3 regions of the Isoptericola sp. NPDC058082 genome follow, and region 3 is predicted to be linked to each of the others. Evidence: riboswitches for the same ligand, from Rfam matches in the RefSeq annotation. Region 3 holds a riboswitch; each other region holds the start of a gene.

Region 1 (6,799 bases), on a different contig from region 3:
GTCGCGCACGAACGACCACGCGAGGATCGTCACCGGGCCGGTGAGCATGCCCTTGACCGGCTTGTCGGTGAGCGACGCCGTGTACGCGGACCACTCGACGGTGATCGGCGCCGGGCGCTGCACGTCCCCCCACAGGATCGGCGGGCGCACGCAGCGCGAGCCGTACGACTGCACCCAGCCGTTCGCCGTCACCGCGAACCCGTCGAGCTGCTCGGCGAAGTACTGCACCATGTCGTTGCGCTCGGGCTCGCCGTGCACCAGCACGTCGAGGCCCAGCTCCTCCTGCAGGGTCACGACGCGCCCGATCTCCTCCCGCATCGCGGCGGAGTAGTCGGCGTCGGCGAGCTCGCCCTTGGTCCACGCGGCGCGGGCCTTGCGGATCTCGGGGGTCTGCGGGAACGAGCCGATCGTCGTCGTGGGCAGCGGCGGCAGGTTCAGCCGCGCGGCCTGGGCGGCCGCGCGCTCCGCGTACGGGCCGCGGGCGAAGTCGGCGTCGGTGAGCGCCGCGGCGCGGTCGCGCACCTCGGGCACGACGACGCCGGCCGCCGTCGCGCGCGAGGCCACGGCCGCGGACGACGCGGCGAGCGCGTCCTCGACGGCCGCGCGACCGTCCGTGAGGGCGCGGGCCAGGGTCGCGACCTCGCCCACCTTCTGGTCGGCGAACGCCAGCCAGTCGCGCAGGCGCGGGTCGAGGGTGGTGCCCGCCGCGTGCTGGTCGTACACCTCGTCCTCGACGTCGTGCGGCACGTGCAGCAGCGACGTCGACGTGCCGACGGCGAGGGCGACGGCGCCGAGGCCCCGCAGCGACTCGACCGCGTCGAGCTTGGCGGCCAGGTCGGCCCGCCACACGTTGTGGCCGTCGATCACCCCGGCGACGAGGGTCTTGCCCTCGAGGCCCGGCACCGGCCCGGCGGGCACGGCGCCCTTGACCAGGTCGATCGCGATCGCGTCGACGTCGGTCGCGGCGAGGAGCGCGAGGGCGTCCTCGTGCAGGCCGCCGAACGGCGCCGTCACCAGGATCGCGGGCCGCTCGCCCGAGTCCTCGGAGTCGGCGTCGTCGGTGGCCGTCGCAAGGTCGGTCGCCAGGGCGCGGTAGGCGGACGCGATGGCCGCGTGCAGGCGCTCGGCCGGCACGTCGAGGGAGTCAGTGACGAGCGCGGGCTCGTCGAGCTGCACCCACGGCACCCCGACCGCGGCCAGCGCGCGCAGCAGGTCGGCGTACGCGGCGACGACGTCGTCGAGCCGGTCGAGCGGGTGGAACCCGTCGCCCGCCTCGTCGGCCGCCTTGGACAGGGCGAGGAACGTCACCGGGCCCACGAGCACGGGGCGCGTGGTGACGCCGGCCTCCTTGGCCTCGGCGTACTCGCGCACGATGCGGTGGTCGGCGAACGAGACCGGCGTCGTCTCGCTGATCTCGGGGACCAGGTAGTGGTAGTTGGTGTCGAACCACTTGGTCATCTCGAGCGGGGCGTCCTCGCCGCGGCCGCGGGCCACGGTGAAGTAGCCGTCGAGCTCGAGCGAGCCGTCCTCGTCGTCGAGCAGGTCGCGGAACCGCTCGGGGACGGCGCCGAGCAGCGCGACGACGTCGAGCACCTGGTCGTAGTAGGAGAACGACCCCGGCACGGAGCCGTCGTCGGGGTTCAGCCCGCGCTCGACGAGGCGGCGGGCGGTCTCGCGGCGCAGCGCGCCGGCCGTGACCTCCAGGTCGACGGCGTCGGTGTGCCCGGCCCAGAACGACTCGACGGCCTTCTTGAGCTCGCGGCGACGCCCGATGCGCGGGTAGCCGAGGATCGTGCCGCCGGGAAATGCCGCGGCGGGGGTGGTGCTGGTGGTGGACATGAGCACTCCAGAGTTCGGGCTCCGCTCAGACGGCGGGAGCCTGGGTCGGGATGCTCGGTACCCACGGCCTTCTGGCCAGGTCCGCGCCGTCCGACGTGACGTCGGCCGGCGCCGGTCCGCCGAGGTGGACACCCTCGAGCAGGTCCAGAGCGGGACGGTACTTGTTGAACGTGTACACGTGGATGCCGGGGGCGCCCGCGTCGAGCACGCGCTGGGCGAGCTCGACGGCGCGCGCGGTCCCGTAGGCGTGCTGCGCCTCCGGGTCCCCCGCGGCGTCGAGCGCGTCCAGCAGGTGCCGGGGCGCGCGGACGCCGGTGAGCTCCTCGACGCGACGGAGCCGGCGCGGCTCGGTCGTGGGCAGCTGCCCCGCGAGGATCGGGATCGTCACCCCGGCCGCGCGGGCCTCGGCGACGAAGTCGGTGTAGGAGTCGGCCTCGTAGAACAGCTGCGTGATGGCGAAGCTCGCCCCCGCGTCCTGCTTCTCCTTGAGGCGCCGGACCTCCTGGGCCCGGGTGGTGCCGGCCTGCACGTTGCCGTCGACGAACGTCGCGACGGCGATCGTCATCGGGCGGGCGGCGCCGCGCAGGGCGGCCCCGGGGTCGGTCGCGCAGCGCCGCGCCTCGACCTCGCGCAGCAGGTGCACGAGCTCGATCGAGGATGCGACGCCGTCGGCGGGCGGCTCCCAGTCAGGCTGGTCCTTCGGCGGGTCGCCGCGCAGGGCGAGGAACGCGCGGGTGCCGGCGTCGAGGAAGTCGTCGATGACGGCGGACACGTCCTCGCGGTGCGCGCCCACGCAGGTCAGGTGCGCCACCGGCAGGACGGGCGTGCCCTCGAGCAGGGTCGCGACGACCTGGCGGGCGGTCGCCCGGTCACCGCCGCCCGCGCCGTACGTCACGGACATGAAGTCCGGTCGTGCGGCGACGAGCCGGCGCGCCGTCTCCCAGAACTTGGGCGCGGCGTCCGGCCGGCGCGGCGGCATGAGCTCGAACGAGACCGTCGGGCGTGCCGGCAGCGCCGGGTGAACTGCCGGCTGAGCTGCCGGGGTGGGCGAAAAGGATGCCTCTGCGACCATGCGTCACTCCATCGATCCTGGCGTGAGCACCTTCGTCCTCGGGAGGCTTCCGTCGGAGAACGGGTTGCTGCGGCGTCGTCGAGCCAGGACTCTCGGCCGCTCTGGATGGCTTGTCACGCGATCGTACGCAGCATCCGCGATACGGGCGAGGATGAGACCGCCTGCTGAGACGATCGCGGATGCCGGGCGGGCGGGAACGCCCTGCTCAGGGCACCAGCACGACCTTGCCGCCGGCTTGGCCGCTCTCGACCAGAGCGTGCGCACGGGGCGCGTCGGCCAGCGGGAGCACCGCGCCGACGGTGGTCACGAGGTCGCCGCGGGCGAGGGCGTCGACGGCCTCGGCGAGCTCGCCGGCGTCGCGCTCGGACCGCCAGCTGGCCTCGACGCCGAGGTCTGCCGCGGCGTCGTCGGCGATGGTGACGATGCGCTCGGTGCCGCCGCGCAGGGTGATCGAGTCGGGCAGCACGCCCGCGCCGGTGGTGTCGAGGACGGCGTCCACGCCGTCGGGGGCGAGGGCGCGGACCCGCTCCACGAGCCCTGCGCCGTAGGTGGTGGGTGTCGCGCCGAGGGCGGCGACGCGCTCCTGGTTCCGCGGCGACGCCGTACCGATCACGCGGGCGCCGCGGCGCACGGCGAGCTGGACGGCCAGCTCGCCCACCGACCCCGAGGCGCCGTGCACGAGCAGCGTCTCGCCGGGCCGGACGTCGAGGAGGCGCAGCACGCGGGTCGCGGTCTCGGCGGCGACGGGGAGCGTGACGGCGTCGGTCGCGGCGAGCCCGGCGGGCACGCGGGCGAAGACCGACGTCCGGGTGAGCTCGGCGTACCCGCCGCCGACGGCGAAGCCCACGACGCGGTCGCCGGGCGCGACGCCGGCCACGCCGTCCCCGACCTGGTCGACGACCCCCGCCACCTCCAGGCCCGGCACGACGGGCGACGTCGGCGGCGGGCCGCCGGTCGTGCCGGCGCGGGACTTCACGTCCCAGCCGTTGACGGCCGCGGCCTCGACGCGCACGCGCACCTGGCCGGGCCCGGCCTGAGGGTCGGGGGCGTCGGCGAGATGCAGCACCTCGGGGCCGCCGTGGGACTCGAACACGATCGCGCGCACGCGCCCATCCTGGCCCGGCCGGCACCGTCGCGCGCGCCGCTCAGCAGCAGCGCGAGCCGGGGTTGCGGTCCTGCTCCGCGTAGTGCTCCCGCCAGAACTCGCGCTCGCCCATCGGCGCGCGGCCGGGGTGGGCCGACCGCTCGTGCGCGACGTACGTCGCGTAGGCGTCGTCGCCCATCACCTGGCGCACGTACCAGCGCAGGCTCGCCCACCCCGCCGACGCCGCCCGGGCCAGCGCCCGGGCGACGTCGTGCACCCTGCCGGTGCGGGGCTCAGTGGTGCCCGGCACCGCTGGACTCCCGCAGGCCGGCGTCGGCCCACTCCTTCTCGATCCGCTTCTCGGTCGACGAGGCGAACAGGCCGGCCGGGGCGAACCGGCGCGACGCGACGGGCGCGTCCTCGTGGTTCTCGCCGCCGCCGGTGCGGAACGCCCTGATCGTCACGACCAGCGACGCGAGGATCACGACGATCGACAGCACCACGAACACGATCGACAGGGTGCCCTGCACGAAGGTGTTGCGGACCACGGCCTCCATGGCCGCGACGTCGGGCGCGGTGCCGAACGACGTCTCGCCGGCGGCGAGCGCGTCCTTGAACGCCCGGTGCTGCGCCCAGTACCCCACCGCGGGCACGTCCGAGAAGATCTTCTCGAACGACGCCCAGATGGTGATCAGCGCGGTGAAGGCCAGCGGCAGGGCCACGATCCACAGCCACCGCCAGTACGCGCGGCCCCGCTTCGCGACGATGGCGAGCACGACGGCGAGCGCGATCGCGGCCAGCAGCTGGTTCGCGATGCCGAACAGCGGGAAGAACGTGTTGATGCCGCCGAGCGGGTCGGTGACGCCCAGATACAGGATCGTCCCCCAGCCCGCGACCATGATCGCGGTGCAGACCCACACCCCGGGTCGCCAGCTCATGTCCTTGAACCGCGGTGCCACGTTGCCGATGGTGTCCTGCAGCATGAAGCGGGCCACGCGGGTACCGGCGTCGACCGCGGTGAGGATGAACAGCGCCTCGAACATGATCGCGAAGTGGTACCAGAAGCCCATCATCGCGGTGCCGCCCACCAGCTGGTGCATGATGTGCGCCAGCCCGAGCGCGAGCGTCGGGGCGCCGCCGGTGCGGGACACGATCGACGGCTCGCCCACCTGGGTCGCCAGGGTGCTGAGCATGTCGGGCGTGAGGTTGACGCCGGCGAGGCCGAGCGAGTTCACGAACGCGACCGCGCCCTCGATGGTGCCGCCGGTGGCGGCCGCCGAGGAGTTCATCGCGAAGTACACGCCGCGGTCGATCGAGATCGCGGCGACCAGCGCCATGATCGCGACGAACGACTCCATGAGCATGCCGCCGTAGCCGATGAAGCGCGTCTGGCGCTCCTTCTCCACGAGCTTCGGCGTCGTGCCCGACGAGATGAGCGCGTGGAACCCGGACAGGGCGCCGCACGCGATCGTCACGAAGAGGAACGGCCAGAGGTTGCCGGACACCACCGGGCCGGTCTCGCCGCTCGCGAACTCGCTGATCGCGGGCACGTTGATCTCGGGCCGCACGATGACGACGGCGCCGGCGAGCACCACGATGACGCCCACCTTCATGAAGGTGGACAGGTAGTCGCGCGGGGCGAGCAGCAGCCATACGGGCAGCACGGCGGCCACGAAGCCGTAGACGATGACGCCGACGGCGATGGTGGTGCGGTCGAGGTGGAAGAACTCCGCGCCCCACGCGGTGTCGGCCACCATGCCGCCGCCGACGATCGCGGCGAGCAGCAGGACGAAGCCGATGAGGGAGACCTCGGTGATCTTGCCCGGGCGCAGGTACCGCAGGTAGACGCCCATGAAGAGGGCGATCGGGATCGTCATGGAGACGCTGAACACGCCCCACGGGCTCTCGCCGAGGGCGTTGACGACCACGAGGGCGAGGATCGCCACGATGATGATCATGATCAGCAGGGACGCGACGATCGCGGCCACGCCGCCGATGCGGCCCAGCTCCTCGCGCGCCATCTGGCCGATGGTGCGGCCGCCGCGGCGCATGGAGAAGAACAGCACCGTGTAGTCCTGCACGGCGCCCGCGAGCACCACGCCGACGATGATCCAGATGGTGCCCGGCAGGTACCCCATCTGCGCGGCGAGCACCGGGCCCACCAGCGGGCCGGCGCCGGCGATGGCGGCGAAGTGGTGGCCGAACAGCACGCGGCGGTCGGTGGGGACGAAGTCCTTGCCGTCCTCGCGTGTCTCGGCGGGGGTGGCGCGGCGGTCGTCGGGGCGGGTGATGTACCGCTCGATGACCTTCGAGTAGAAGCGGTACCCGATGAGGTACGTGCACACCGACGCGAAGACGAACCAGATGGCGTTGATGGTCTCGCCGCGCACCAGCGCGATCATGACCCACGCGACGCCACCGAGCAGCGCGATCGCCGCCCAGAGCGCGATCTTCGCGGGTGTCCAGCGGGGCTTCAGGTCCTCGGCGGGAACCGCCGTCGGGGGGAGCGCGGGGTCGGGGACGATCTCGTCCGTCGCCGTGGTGGCTCCGGGATCTGCTGACAAGGTGAGCCTCCAAGGCGTCGCGTCGGCGGGACCCGACACAGGATAGGGGGTGAAGAAAGGGTGACGGAACGCCCGGAGCCTGGACGATGTGGCGGCGGCCGTGGTAACCCGGCCTGGTCCCGCGGCGGAGCACGCGACGCCGTAGCCTGACGTGCATGGACACCGAAGAGCGCCTCGCCGTCTTCCTCGACTACGAGAACCTGGCGCTCGGCGCCCGCGACCACCTGGGCGGCATGCAGT
Region 2 (6,799 bases), on a different contig from region 3:
ACGTCGGCCGTGAGGGTGACCGGCTCGCCGACGGTCGCCGCCCCGGGCCCGGAGATCGCGACGCTCGCGCCGCCCGCGGCCGAGCGAGGCCGGTCGAGCCAGGCCGTGACGCCGGCGCCCGCGCCCAGGCCGAGGACGGCGGCGGTGACCGCGGCGACGACGACGGCGGCCGGGCGGCGTCGCGCGCGGTCCGGGCCGCCGGTCGTGCCCGGGCCGAGCGCCCCCTCGACGTCGGCCAGCCAGGCTGCGGCGTCGGGGTGCCGCCGGGCGGGGGCGTCGGCGAGGCTGCGGCGCAGCGCGGCGTCGAGGGAGCGCGGGAGGTCGGCGCCCTCGACGAGCCAGGACAGCAGCGCGGACATCGCCCACAGGTCGGCGCGGGTGTCGACCGTGCCGGGGCCGTCCTGCTCCGGCGGCCGGAACCCCTCGGTGCCGCCCGCGACGGTCAGCCCGGAGCTGCGGGCCAGGTCCTTGCTCATGCCGAGGTCGGCCAGGACGAGGCGCTCGTCCGGCCGGACGACGGCGGCGGGAACGCCCTCGACCGCACCCTCCGGGCCGGTACGCAGCAGCACGTTGCCGGGGCTGAGGTCCCGGTGCACGAGGTGCGCGGCGTGCACGGCCTCGACCGCGGCGGCGAGCCCCCGGGCGACGGCGAGCACGTCGGCGGGCGTCGCCGTCCACCCGTCCGCCCGCAGGGCCGCGACGCGGGCCGCGAGGGTGCCGCGGTCGGCGAGCTCGAGGACGAGGTAGGGCTGCTGGCGGTCGCTCTCGCCGATGTCGTGCACGGCGACGACGTGCGGGCTCGCCACCCGCCGCAGCGCCCGGCCCTCCGCGATGAACCGCTCGCGGACCTCCGGGTTGAGGCTGTGGTTCTCGGCCAGCACCTTCACCACGACGACGTCGTCCAGCCGCTCGTCCACGGCGCGGTGCACGGTGGCGAACGACCCGACGCCGATGACGTCGCCCACCCGGTACCGCCCGAGCAGCGGCTCGGGCGCGGCCGGCGCGGCCATCAGGACAGGCTCCCGAGGGCCGCGGCCACGAGCGCGCGGCCGCGCGAGACCTGTGACTTCACGGTGCCGACGCTGCGCCCCAGACGGTCGGCCACCTCCGCGTAGGGCAGGCCCTCGATGTCGCGCAGCGTCACGGGCTCGCGGTAGAGCTCGGGCAGGGCGGCGAGCGCGTCGCGCACGGTGGCGCGCGTGGCGATGAGGGAGCTCATCCGTTCCGACGGCCCGACGTCGTCGTCGGGCAGGGGAGCGGTGGCGCGCTGCCGTCGCAGGTGGTCGACCACCCGGTGGCGCACGATCCCGTGCACCCACGTGGTGACCCGCGACCCGCCCGCGAACGACCGGACCGACGTCGCCACGGAGACCAGCACGTCCTGGGAGACGTCGTCCACGGCGGCCTCGTCGAGCAGGGCGCCGCGCACGAAGCGCCGGACGACGCCGGACGCGTCCAGCAGCTCCACCAGCAGCTCGGTCGCGGGCGCGGAGCCCGCGGCGGCCCGCCCGCCGACGAGGTCGAGGACGTCGGCGGCGTCGTCCCCGGTCGCCGCGCGGGCGGCGAGCCCTGCGGCGTGGAGGTCGCCGCCGGCGAGGGCGCGGGCGACCAGCTCGGCCGGGGTTCCGACGGGGCTTCCGACGGGGCCTCCCGGAGGCGCGCCGGAGGCCGGAACGGTGCGATCGGGCATGCATCCAGCGTCTCACGCGACCGCATCGTGAGAAGGGGGCGGGCTCCGCTTGACCGTGTGGTGCTGCGCACGCACGATGGGCGGCAGGTCAAGAGCGCCAGCGCGAAGCCCCGGCTCGCTGGCCGGCAACCCTCCTCTCGCGGCGGGGTGCCCCGGGTGACGACCTGGCCCTGCGCCGTCCGGCGCGCGGGCAAGCGCGGGGAGCCACCTCCCCGGCACGACCGAGGAGGACCACGCATGACCACGCTCACCCCCGCGCCTGCGGTGCCCGCCGCGCGCGTCGGCGCCGTGCAGGACGTCGCACCCGTGCTGCCCGTCGTCGGCGGCGACACGCTCGTGCCGCTCGTCGACGGCCGTCAGCTGCCGTACGCCAACCTCGACGTCGCGGCGTCGGCGCCCGCCCTGCAGGCCGTGGCCGACCGGGTCGCGCGCGTGCTGCCGCTGTACGCCAGCGTCCATCGCGGCGCCGGCTACCTGTCGCAGGTCTCGACGGCCCTGTACGAGACGGCCCGCCGCACGATCGGCGCGTTCGTCGGAGCCCGCGAGGACGACCTCACGATCGTCACCCGCAACACGACGGACTCGCTCAACCTGCTCGCGGGCTGCGTGCCCGCCGACCCGGCCACCGGCGAGCCCGGCCGCGTCCTCGTGCTCGACATCGAGCACCACGCCAACCTGCTGCCCTGGCAGCGCGTCACCGACGCGACCGTCGTCGCGGGCGGCCCGTCCGTGGCCGCCACCCTCGCGGAGATCGAGGAAGAGCTGGGGTCGGCCGCTGCCGCGGGCCGCCCCTACGCCCTCCTGGCGCTCACCGGCGCGTCCAACGTGACCGGCGAGGCGCTGCCCGTGGCCGACGTCGTCGCCGCCGCGCACGGCGCCGGCGCGCGCGTCGTGCTCGACGGCGCCCAGCTGGTGCCGCACCGCCGCTTCTCGCTCGCGGAGACGGGCGTCGACTACGTCGCGTTCTCGGGCCACAAGACGTACGCGCCGTTCGGGGCCGGTGCCCTGGTCGGCCGGCGCGACTGGCTCGACGCCGGCACCCCGTACCTGGCCGGCGGCGGCGCCGTGCGCCGGGTGCGCACCACCACGACCGACTGGCACGAGGGCCCCGCCCGGCACGAGGCCGGCTCGCCCAACGTCGTGGGAGCGGTGGCGCTCGCGGCCGCGTGCGACGAGCTCGCCGCCCTCGACCCGTGGGTCGCGGCCGGGCACGAGGACGCCCTGCGGCGCCGGCTCGTGGACGGGCTCGGCGAGATCGAGCGCGTCGAGGTCGTCCACGTCTGGGACGACGCCGTCGACCCGGTGGGGGTCGTGACGTTCACCGTCACCGGGTACGACCCGGGCCTCGTCGCCGCGTACCTGTCCGCCGAGCACGGCATCGGCGTGCGCGACGGCCGGTTCTGCGCCCACCCGCTGCTCGGCCGCCTCGGCTTCGACGCCGGCGCCGTCCGCGCGTCGGTGGGCCTCGGCACCGCGGGCGAGGAGGTCGAGCGGCTCGTCGCCGCCGTCCGCTCGCTCGTGACCGAGGGGCCGCAGGCGCAGTACGACGTCGTGGACGGGCTGTGGGTCGTCGTCGACGACCCGCGCCCCGTGCCCGAGGGCTCCGGCCTCGAGGGGCTGCTCGCCACCGCCGCGCTGGGCGCCGACGAGGCGTTCGGCTGCCTGCCCGACGACCTCTGAGCCGTCGGCCCCGCCCCGGGCGGACATGACGACGGGGCGCCACCGTGCGGTGGCGCCCCGTCGTGTCAGCGGGTCAGCCCTTGAACGCGTCCTTGACGTCGTCGCCCGCCTGCTTGAGGTTCGCGCTGGCCTGCTGGGCCTTGCCCTCGGCCTCTTTGCTCTCGTCGTCGGTGAGCTTGCCCGTGGCTTCCTTGGCCTTGCCTTCGGCCTCTTCCGCCAGGTGCTTGGCCTTGTCTCCCAGTCCCATCGGGGCTCCTTCCGTCGGACGAACGACCTCGAGCACCGACCGTAGGCGCGTGCCCGCCGGCTCGCACGCCGACGTCTCAGGTCGTGGTCCTCCGGGTGGCGACCGGCAGGTCAGGGCGTCGGGCGGCCGAACTCCTCGATCAGCACCGGGTACTGCTCGTGACCGTGGCCCGCGGCGACGCCACGGTCGGCCACGGCCTTGAGCAGTCTCGGCAGCTCGGTGCTCACGCCCAGCGCCGCGCTCTCCTCGACGAGGTGCGCCATCGCGCGCGCGTCCGTCTCGAGGGCCGAGGCCTCCGCCGGGAACCTGCCGCTGTCGACCTGCTCCGCGTAGCCGGGCAGCCAGGCGGCCACGCCCTCCGCGATCTGCCGGGCGAACGGGGCGAAGGCGGCGGCGTCCACCCCGGCCGTGCGGAGCATGGCGGTGCCGTGCAGCCACGCGTCGAGGACGCTCCACATCATCGTGAGGCCGGCCGCGTCGTAGAGGGACGCCAGCCCGGGGTCCTCGCCGAGGTGGGTGACGGTGCCGAGCGCGGCGAGGGTGGCGGCGTGCGCGTCGAAGTCCGTCCGGGGCCCGCTGTGCAGGACGACCGCGTCCGCCGTCCCGATCGCGGGCGGCACGGCCATGATCGCGCCGTCGAGGTATCGCGCGCCGCGCCGGGCGGCCCACCGGGCGGTCTCCCTGGCCTGCGAGGAGCTGCTGGACGTGAGGTTGACCAGCGTGGCGCCGGCGAGGTCGACGTCGTCGTGGCCGAGCAGCTCGCGCACGGCGGCGTCGTCGGTGAGGCAGACGATCGTCAGGCCGCCGGGACGGACCGCCGCGGCCGCCGTGGGCGCCAGGTGCGCGCCGTCCGCCACCAACGCGTCGGCCCTGGCGGGGGTGCGGTTCCACACGGTGGTGGGGTGCCCGGCCCGCAGGAACGCGCCGGCGAGCGCGCGACCCATGAGGCCGAGTCCGACGACGGAGACGGGGGCGGGGGACGACGGCTTGTGGGTTCTGGTGACCATGGCAGCATCGTCGACGTTCATACCGGTGTGAAGGTCAAGGGGGAGCGGGATGCGGATCGGTGAGCTGAGCCGCCGCACGGGCGTGCGGACGCACCAGCTGCGCTACTACGAGGCCCAGGGCCTGCTGGACGTCGCCCGACGCTCGAACGGCTACCGCGAGTTCGACGAGGGGGCCGTGCTGCGGGTGCGCCAGATCCGGCACCTGCTCGACGCGGGCCTGTCGTCCGAGGACATCGCCTACGTCCTGCCGTGCGCGGTCGGCGAGGAGCCGCAGCTGCCCGGCTGTGCCGAGCTCCTGACCGCGATGCGCTCCCGCCTGCGGCGTCTGGAGGACCAGATGGCGAGGCTCGCCCGCTCGCGCTCGGCCCTGGCCGGGTACATCGCGGCGGCGGAGCGGGTGGGTGGCGAGACCTACCCGCCGCTCGACGGCGCGACGGCGGAGAGGGTTCCCGCCTGATCACCAGGCCGGAGGGTGCCGATCCGCCCAGCGCAGCCGGTCCTCGAGCTGGGCGGCGAGCGCGAGGAGCGTCGTCTCGCCGCCCGGCCGCCCGATCAGCTGGACGCCCATCGGCAGCCCGTCGTCGGTCCAGCGGGTCGGCAGCGTGATCGCCGGCAGCCCCGCCACGTTGAGCATCGACGTCCACGGCGTGTACTGGCACTGCTGCTCGAAGTTGCGCTCGGGGTCCTCGGGGTCGAACCAGCCGAGCGGGCGGGGCGTCGTCGCGAGCGCGGGGGTGACGACGGCGTCGAACCGTGACACCTGCGCGACCAGCCTGCGCTCGAACGCCGTGAGCGCACGCAGCGCCTCGGCGAGCTCGCGGGCGGGCACCTGGCGGCCGCGGCCGATGAGCCACCGGGTGAGCGGCTCGAGCCGGTCGAGCCGTGCGGGGTCGTCCAGCGGGACCGCGGAGGCGCCCGCCATCCACAGGGTGCGGAAGGCGGGGCCGTACGTCGGGTCGGGCTCGAGGGACAGGTCGTCGACCTCGTGCCCCAGGCCGGCGAGCGTCGCCACGCCGGTGTCGAGCGCGGCGCGTGCCTCGTCCGACGTCGTGATCGCGTAGAAGTCGTCCCAGGCGGAGTCGGTCGTGACACCGATCCGGAACCGGCCCCGCACGTCCTCGCCCCCGTCACCCGCCACCTCTCCGCGGCGCGCCGCGGCCAGGTACTCCCCGGCGCGGGCCGACGGCGCGCGCAGCGTGAGCGGGTGCGCCACGCGGCCGTCCGGGGTCCAGGTGAGCATGCCCTCCAGCAGCAGCGCGGTGTCCTCGGCGGTGCGGGCGAGCGGCCCGTTGACGACCAGCCCGCCCAGCGACTCCTGGCCCGACCCCGCCGGCACGAGGCCGCGGCTCGGCTTCAGCCCGACCACGCCGCACGCGGCGGCGGGGATGCGGACCGACCCGCCGCCGTCCGACCCCGGCGCGCACGGGAGCAGGCCCGCCGCGACGGCGACGGCGGCGCCGCCGCTCGACCCGCCCGCCCCGAGGCCCGGGTCCCACGGGTTGCGTGCCACCGGCCCCGCCAGCGGCTCGGTGTACGCGGGGAAGCCGAGCTCGGGGGCGGTCGTGCGGCCGAGGCTCACCATGCCGGCGGCGTCGAGGACGTCGACGATCTCGTCGCTCACCGGCGGCACGACGGCGTCGTCGCCGGCGAAGGCGCGGGAGCCGAACCGGGCGGGCACGCCGGCCCGCATCCACAGGTCCTTGTCCCCGCCGGGCAGCCCCCACAGGGTCGCCCGGCCGTGCGCGCCGTCGCGCTCGAGGGCCGCCGTCCGCGCGCGCGCCGCCTCGGGGGCGACGGTGGCGAACGCCCCCAGGTCGGGGTTGGCGCGCTCGATCCGGGCGAGGAAGTGGTCGGCCACCTCGGTCGGCGTGAGCTCTCCCGCGCGCAGCAGGTCGCGCAACCGGGTGGCGGTCATCTCGTGCAGGGCGTCGTCCATGATCCGCACGCTACCCATCCCGCTGCCCGGGTCGCCGAACAGGCGGTTGACACCGGTATCGCGAGGAAGTTGGACGCATTCCGGCATCAACCGCCTGTTCGGCGAGGATGGGCCCGTGCATCACGACCTCGTCCTCGCCGGCCACGGCGTGCGCCTGGAGCCGCTCGGCCCGCAGCACGCCGAGGCGCTGCTCCCCCTGATCGACGCCGACCTCTGGTTCGGCATGACGTCGCCGGTCC
Region 3 (6,799 bases):
GCTGCCCGAGGATCTCCCGCTCCTTGAGCTCCTGCAGCACCTCGCCCCGGCGGCCACCGCGTCGCGCGTGCCGACGGCGGTAGCCGACGAGGTCGCCGTCCACCGTGACGAAGCCGGCGTCGACCTTCTCGAGGTGGTTGATCGCGCGCAGCAGCGTGGACTTGCCCGAGCCCGACGGCCCGAGGACGACGGTCACGGTGCCCGGCTCGAAGGTGAGGTCCACGTCCCGGAGCACCTCGAGGGTGCCGAAGCTCTTGTGGAGGCCGTGCACCTCGACGCGTCCCGCAGCATTGTCCGGCGCCGTCGTGGGCCCCGTCGTGCGGGTCGTCGTGCGGGTCGTCGTGCGGGTCGTGGTGCGGGTCGTGGTGGCGGTCATGCGGGGCCTCCCGAGGTGCGGGCGGTGCGGGTGAGGACGCCGACCCGCGCGCGGGCCGCGAACGCCGGCGGCACGTGCGGGGGCACCGGACGACCGGTCAGACGGGCCGCGGTCACGGCGGACGACCAGCGCAGCCGCTGCAGCGGGGTGGGCGGCAGGGTGCGCACGGCGCCCTTCGCGTAGTGCCGCTCCACGTAGTACTGGACGATCGTGATCAGCGTGGTGAGGACCAGGTACCAGATCGCCGCGACGATGAGGAGCGGCACGACCTTGCCGTTGCGGCCGTAGATGACGGACGCGATGTAGAACAGCTCGCCGTACGCCAGGACGTAGACGATCGAGGTGCCCTTGAGCAGCCCGATCACCTCGTTCACCGCCGTCGGGACGATCGAGCGCATCGCCTGCGGCAGCACGATGCGGGTCACCTGGCGGCGGCGCGGGATGCCGAGCGAGGCGGCGGCCTCCTGCTGCCCCTGGTCGACGCTGAGGATGCCGGCGCGCACGATCTCGGCGGAGTACGCGGCCTGCGAGAGCCCCAGGCCCAGGATGGCGGCGCCGAACTTGTCGATGACGCCGAGGGTGTCGAACCAGAGGAACTCCGGCCCGAAGGGGACGCCGAGGCTCAGGTGCGGGTACAGGTAGGCGAGGTTGTACCAGAGCAGCAGCTGCAGCAGCAGCGGCACGGACCGGAACACCCACGTGTACGCCCACGACACCCCGACGAGCAGGGGCGAGCGCGACAGGCGCATGAGCGCCAGCACCGTGCCCAGCGCGAACCCGACCACCGACGCCGCGGCCGTGAGCCGGATGGTCGCCCAGGCGCCGGACAGGATCGAGGGCCAGGTGAGGTACTGCGCGACGACGTCCCACTCCCACCGGTCGTTGGTGAGCAGCGAGCTGACGACCATCGCGAGCAGCACGGCCACGCCGGCGGTCGCGACCCACCGGCCGGGGTGGCGGGCGGGGACGATGCGCAGGTGCGAGTACGGGGAGTCCCCGGCGTCCGGCGCGGGCGACGGGAGCGCCGGGGCGGGTGCGCCCGCGGTCCTGACGGCGGTCATCGCGGCACCCTCTCCCCCGCGGTGACGGCGAACGGGACGTGGTTCCCCGGCGGCGGGGCAGGGCACGTGCCGTGGTCGCTGAAGGCGTACGGGAGGTTGACGGCGTCGTTCAGGTCGAGCCGTGCCACGCCCGTGCCGCCCGGGGTCAGGGACCCGGAGAGCTCGGGGCGCGCCACCCGCCAGGGCGCGACGCCGGAGGCCTCGTCGCTGAACAGCAGCGTCGGCGCGCCTCCCGGCCCTCCGGTGAGCACGAGGGTGACGGTCCGGTCGCCACGGGTCAGGTCCAGCTCGCCGACCGCCTGCAGCCGGTGCACCAGGCCGGGGCGGGCGGCACCGACCACCAGGTCGCGCGGAGTCTCGTAGAGCCGGACGGGCGCCTCCACCTGCCACGACGGGTCGTGGTCGAAGGCCGGCACCCCGGCGAAGTCGAGGCGGGTGCGGGCGTGCGGGTCGCGCAGCCGGATCGCGAGGCGGCCGGTGCGCCGCACCAGCTCGATCGCCACCGCGGCCGTCTCGCCCGCCGCGACCCCGTCGGCGTCCTGCCGGGCGCCGTCGGCACCGCCTGCACCGTCGACGGGCTCGCGCCCGGCGGGCAGGAACGTGCCCAGGACGACGCTGCCGCCCTCGGGGACGTCGCCGTCGTACGCGCCGTCCGCGACCTCGGGGCCCTGCACCCGGGGGCCGTCCGCCTCCCCCGGACGCAGGTGCGCGCCGGCGTCGTCCGCCAGCCACAGCCCGGGCACGCCGGGCAGCGGCTCCGGTCGCGACGGGAGCCAGTGGTAGCCGGCCAGGCTCAGCCAGCCGTGGGGCGCGGCGAGGTCTCGCTCGCGGTCGGCCCGCCGGCGCGCGCGTCGCTCCGCGGCGGGGTCGGCGGCGGGGTCGGCGGCGGGGTCGGCGGCAGGGTCGGAGAGGCGGACGCGCGGTGCGTCGGTGACGGTCATCGGGGACCTCCGGTCACGAGAGGACGAGCAGCGTCGCGGTGGGCTCCGACGACGCGGGCGGCGGGGGCGACGCGGCGCGCGTCGGGTCGGGCGGTCACGCGCGCACCAGCCGGGGGTCGGCGGCGCGGCCCGCGCGGGCCCGCGGCCGGGAGTGCGCGGGAGCGGGGGCGGCGACGGCCGTGGCGGCCGGGTCGACGTCGGGCAGCCCGAGCGTCGCGCGGAGCGTGCGCGGCGCCGGGGACGCCACCGCCCGCACGCCGTCGCGCACGAGCCGCGGGAGCACGCCGTCGACGAGGGCGTCCAGGTCGGGGCCGAGCGACGAGGGCCGCAGCAGGAACCCGTCGGACGCGCCGGCGTCCCGCCAGTCGACGATGGTCTCGGCGAGGTCGTCGGGGGTCCCCGCCACCACCAGCAGCCCGCCGGAGATCTCCGGGCCCTCCAGGGCCTCGACCAGCTCGAGCCGCGCCTGCGCGCTGGCCCGGTCCTCGGCCAGCACGACGTAGGCCTCGGTGAGCACGCGCAGCGAGTCGGGGTCGCGACCGGCGGCCTCGGCCGCGTCGCGCAACCGGGTGCGCAGGTGGATCGCGCGCGCCGGCGCGGTGGCGGCCACGCGGGCGACGTCCGCCGTCCGGGCGGCGAGGTCGATCGCGGCCTCGCTCCGGACGGAGACGACGACGGGCGGCCGGCCCTGCCGCGTCCCGCCCCCACGGTGGGCGTCGGCGGCCTGGCCCTCGGCCGGACGGTGCCGGCGCACCGCGAACCGGATGCCGTCGTGGTCCACGCGGAACCGTCCTTCGTCGTCCACGGCGACGGCGCCGGCGGCGTCACCCGCGGCCCCGGTCGCGAGCCCGTCCCAGTGCCGCACGACCTGCGCGGCGACGCCGCGGGCCTGCGCCGCCCAGGCGTCGTCCTGCACGACGGCGCCGGCGGGGAGGCCGACCTGCCACCCGGCCCGGCCGGAGCTCGCCTGGTCGACGCGGGCGACGGCCTGGGCGACGTGCGCCGGGTCCACGTGCGCGGTGTCGACAGCGGCGACCAGCCCGGTGCGCCTCGTGTGCGGCGCCACCCGCGCGGCGGCGACGGCGGCGTCGAGCCGCCCGGTCACCTGCCGCCGCCCCGGGTGCAGCAGGAAGCCCTCGTCGAGGGTGACGAGGTCGAGGCCACCGTCGTCGGCGGTGCGCACGAGCTGGACGAAGCGCTCGCCGTCGAACGACCGGGGCTGCACGATGCCGCGCGCCCGGTGGACGCCGGGGCGGGCGCCGGCCGCCGTGAGGTCCACACCGACGACGAGGGGGGACGGGGCGGTGCCGGGCGTGGTGGGCAGCGCGGGCGTGGTGGTCGGGGAGTACGGCACGTCGGCTCCGATCGGGGCGCGGCGGGCGGGCGCGCTCGGGCGCGGGTCGTGGACCCGCGGGTGCGCACCGCCGCCGGGAGGGCAGGGGAGGAAGGCCCGCCGGGAGCGGCGGGCGGGGGCCGTCTGCGGCCGGGCCCGGCAGGAGCCGGGCCGTCGAGGAGGGGCGTCCGCCGCGGGGCGGCGGACGCTCAGGCCGCGATCAGCGGCGTCGACACCACGCCGGGGTGGACGTCGGCACGGACATCGACACGGACGTCGACATGGACATCGACATGGACATCGGCGAGGCGGACGGCACGTGCCGGGTCCGGGACGACAGGGGGCGCGTGCTGATCGCGTCGCGGTGCATGCTCGTCCTCTCCTGCTCCCCGCCGGGGCGGGGTTCGCGTGTTGCCGTACCGTCGGCGACGGCCGGCCTGGTCCTCACCCGGGGCACCCACCCGCGCTGGGGGTTGCCGTCCGACCAGCCGGGGCTTCGCGTCGGAGCTCGTGACCACCCGGGACGGCCGGACGCGCCGCCTCACGGCGCCGCGGTCGTCCGACCCGGTGCGCAGGAACGTAGGTGCCCGACAGGGGGGTGTCAACGGTTCCCCCCGCACGTCTCGGATACTGAACAGATCCGACCGGATTTATCGGATACTCGGTCACGCAGGAATCCCGTCTACCGTGGGACGCGTGAGCCAGGACGCGAGGCACGACCCAGGGCAGCACGCCGCACACGACGCGGAGCACCGCTCCCCCGACGCCGCCGAGATCAGGGCGCTCGTGGACGACCTCCGACGCCTGGTGCTGACGTACAAGTTCGGGATCGACGAGGTCATGACCAAGATCTCGATCCTGCGCGACGAGTTCCGGCACATGCAGAACTACAACCCCGTCGAGCACGTGGGCTCGCGCCTCAAGTCGCTCGAGTCGATCGTCGCCAAGTGCCGCCGCAAGGGCATCCCGTTGACTCCCGAGGGCGTGCGCGAGCAGATGTTCGACGTCGCCGGCGTGCGCGTCACGTGCAGCTTCGTCTCGGACCTCTACAAGGTGCGGGACATGCTCACGAACCAGGCCGACCTCACCGTCCTGGAGGAGCGGGACTACATCGCGCACCCCAAGGCGAACGGGTACAAGTCGCTGCACCTCATCGTGCAGGTGCCGGTCTACCTCTCCGACCGCGTGGAGCACGTGATCGTCGAGATCCAGCTGCGCACCATCGCCATGGACTTCTGGGCCAGCCTGGAGCACAAGATCTACTACAAGTACGAGCGGGACGTGCCGCGCCACCTCACCGACTCCCTCAAGCTCGCCGCGGACGTCGCCGCGTCGCTCGACAGCTCGATGGAACGTATCCACGAGGAGGTCAAGGCGATCGCCGGTGCCGACGAGCCGGTCGAGCGCCGCGACTCCCTGCTCAGCCCCGAGGAGATCTTCCACAACTTCTGGGGCGCGGCTCGGGCGGAGCGGCTGACGCTGCGCACCACCCGCGACGACTGACCCGACGACTGGCCCGACGACTGCCCCGACGACTGCCCCGCGGCGGTCAGCCGGGCCCGGCCGTGCTCGCGCGCACCACGAGCTGCGGCTCGCACGTCACGAGCCGGTGCCGGTGTGCCTCGGCGCCCGTCACCAGCTCCTCCAGCAGGAGCTTCACCGCCTCCCGGCCGACGGCCTCCCCCGGCTGCCGGACGGTCGACAGCGGGACGGCGGAGTCCCACGCGGCACGGTTGTCGTCGTAGCCGATGATCGCGACGTCGTCAGGCACCCGCAGCGAGGACGACAGCAGCAGCGACTGCAGCACGCCCACGGCGAGCAGGTCCGCCGCGGCGACGACGGCGTCGGGGCGCTCGCGCGGGTCGCGCAGCACGAGGTCGTCACCCACCCGCCGGCCGTCCTCGACCTGGACGTTCCCCGTCTGCTCCACCTCGAGCACCACGCCCGGGTGCTCGGCGACGGCGCGCTCGACCCCCAGCAGACGGTCCCGGACCGGCACGAGCTCGGTCGTGCCGGCGAACAGCAGCCGCCGGCGCCCCTGCTCGACGAGGTGCGTCGCGGCCAGGTACCCGCCCAGCTCGTTGTCCGGCACCACCGAGCAGACGTCCGAGTGGTCGCCCGGCGCGTCGACGACGACGAGCGGGACGCCCGGGGCCGAGCGGTGCAGGTCCTGCGTCGAGCCGTGGTTCGCCGCGACAAGGATGCCCGCCACGCGGTCCTCGACGAACAGGTCGACGTACGTGCGCTGCTTCTCCTCCGACATGTCGGAGTTCGCCAGCAGCAGGTTCAGGCCCGCCCGGCCGGCCTCCTCCTCGGCGCCCCGCGCGATGTCCAGGAAGTAGGAGTTCGCGAGGTCGATGATCACGAAGCCGAGCGTCGAGCTCCGCCCGGCCGCCAGCGAGCGCGCGACGCCGTTGCGGACGAACCCGAGCTCCTGGATCGCCGCCTCGACCCGGGCGCGGGTCGCGGGCGTGACGCGCACCGTGCCGTTGAGGACGTTCGACACCGTGCCCATCGACACACCGGCGGCGCGCGCCACGTCCGAGATGCTCGGGGACGAACGTCTCACCGGGGTCGTCGCTCCTCGGGCCGGTGGGTGGGGACGAGACGAGGTTACCCGCGCTCACACCGCGAGCTCGTCGACGGGCGGCACGAGGACGTCGCGCATGTCGCCCTCGCGCCACTCGGCCAGCAGGCGGTGGAACGCGACGGGGCCGGGGCTGTACGACGTCGGGGTCGCGCGCCGCGTGCCCTCGCCGTTGTAGTAGCCGGGGGTGCACTCGGCGAGGAAGGACGAGTTGTCGACCGCGACGTCGAGGATCGTGTCGCACCACGCCTGCTCGGCCTCCGCTGTCGGCTCGACGTACCGCGCGCCGGTCTTGGCCGCGCGGGCGAGGACGGCGGCGAGATGCTCGGCCTGCTCGGTGAGGATGTGCACGAAGTTCACCGAGTTCGCGTTCTGCATCGCCCCGAGGTGGAACAGGTTCGGGAAGCCGTGGGAGAAGAAGCCGTGCAGGGTGCGCGGCCCGCGGCCCCAGGCCTCGAGCAGCGTGGTCCCGCCGCGCCCGTGCACCGGCATCGTGCCCGA

Evidence for each region. A riboswitch is a leader RNA that binds a small molecule or an ion and turns the genes downstream of it on or off. The one in region 3 is predicted to bind S-adenosylmethionine.
Region 1: linked by a shared signal. The riboswitch ahead of ACFVS0_RS07250 (methylenetetrahydrofolate reductase) and the one ahead of ACFVS0_RS01605 (LLM class flavin-dependent oxidoreductase) in region 3 are both predicted to bind S-adenosylmethionine.
Region 2: linked by a shared signal. The riboswitch ahead of ACFVS0_RS19665 (aminotransferase class V-fold PLP-dependent enzyme) and the one ahead of ACFVS0_RS01605 (LLM class flavin-dependent oxidoreductase) in region 3 are both predicted to bind S-adenosylmethionine.

What each region holds. Positions count from the first base shown of each region.
Region 1 is NZ_JBHVSQ010000004.1:60,346-67,144, reverse strand. Features, by position in the region: gene metE (5-methyltetrahydropteroyltriglutamate--homocysteine S-methyltransferase) at 1-1,839, opposite strand, end outside; gene ACFVS0_RS07250 (methylenetetrahydrofolate reductase) at 1,865-2,911, opposite strand; SAM riboswitch class I at 2,917-3,023, opposite strand; gene ACFVS0_RS07245 (NADP-dependent oxidoreductase) at 3,117-4,016, opposite strand; gene ACFVS0_RS07240 (YbdD/YjiX family protein) at 4,057-4,305, opposite strand; gene ACFVS0_RS07235 (carbon starvation CstA family protein) at 4,289-6,559, opposite strand; gene ACFVS0_RS07230 (NYN domain-containing protein) at 6,715-6,799, shown strand, end outside.
Region 2 is NZ_JBHVSQ010000021.1:12,227-19,025, reverse strand. Features, by position in the region: gene ACFVS0_RS19675 (protein kinase) at 1-1,010, opposite strand, end outside; gene ACFVS0_RS19670 (RNA polymerase sigma factor) at 1,010-1,690, opposite strand; SAM riboswitch class IV at 1,777-1,893, shown strand; gene ACFVS0_RS19665 (aminotransferase class V-fold PLP-dependent enzyme) at 1,928-3,370, shown strand; gene ACFVS0_RS19660 (CsbD family protein) at 3,444-3,617, opposite strand; gene ACFVS0_RS19655 (NAD(P)-dependent oxidoreductase) at 3,728-4,624, opposite strand; gene ACFVS0_RS19650 (MerR family transcriptional regulator) at 4,674-5,081, shown strand; gene ACFVS0_RS19645 (amidase) at 5,082-6,560, opposite strand; gene ACFVS0_RS19640 (GNAT family N-acetyltransferase) at 6,676-6,799, shown strand, end outside.
Region 3 is NZ_JBHVSQ010000001.1:346,029-352,827, reverse strand. Features, by position in the region: gene ACFVS0_RS01620 (amino acid ABC transporter ATP-binding protein) at 1-376, opposite strand, end outside; gene ACFVS0_RS01615 (amino acid ABC transporter permease) at 373-1,437, opposite strand; gene ACFVS0_RS01610 (DUF1684 domain-containing protein) at 1,434-2,378, opposite strand; gene ACFVS0_RS01605 (LLM class flavin-dependent oxidoreductase) at 2,473-3,732, opposite strand; SAM riboswitch class IV at 4,114-4,227, opposite strand; gene ACFVS0_RS01600 (GTP pyrophosphokinase family protein) at 4,486-5,214, shown strand; gene ACFVS0_RS01595 (LacI family DNA-binding transcriptional regulator) at 5,261-6,280, opposite strand; gene ACFVS0_RS01590 (flavin-containing monooxygenase) at 6,335-6,799, opposite strand, start outside.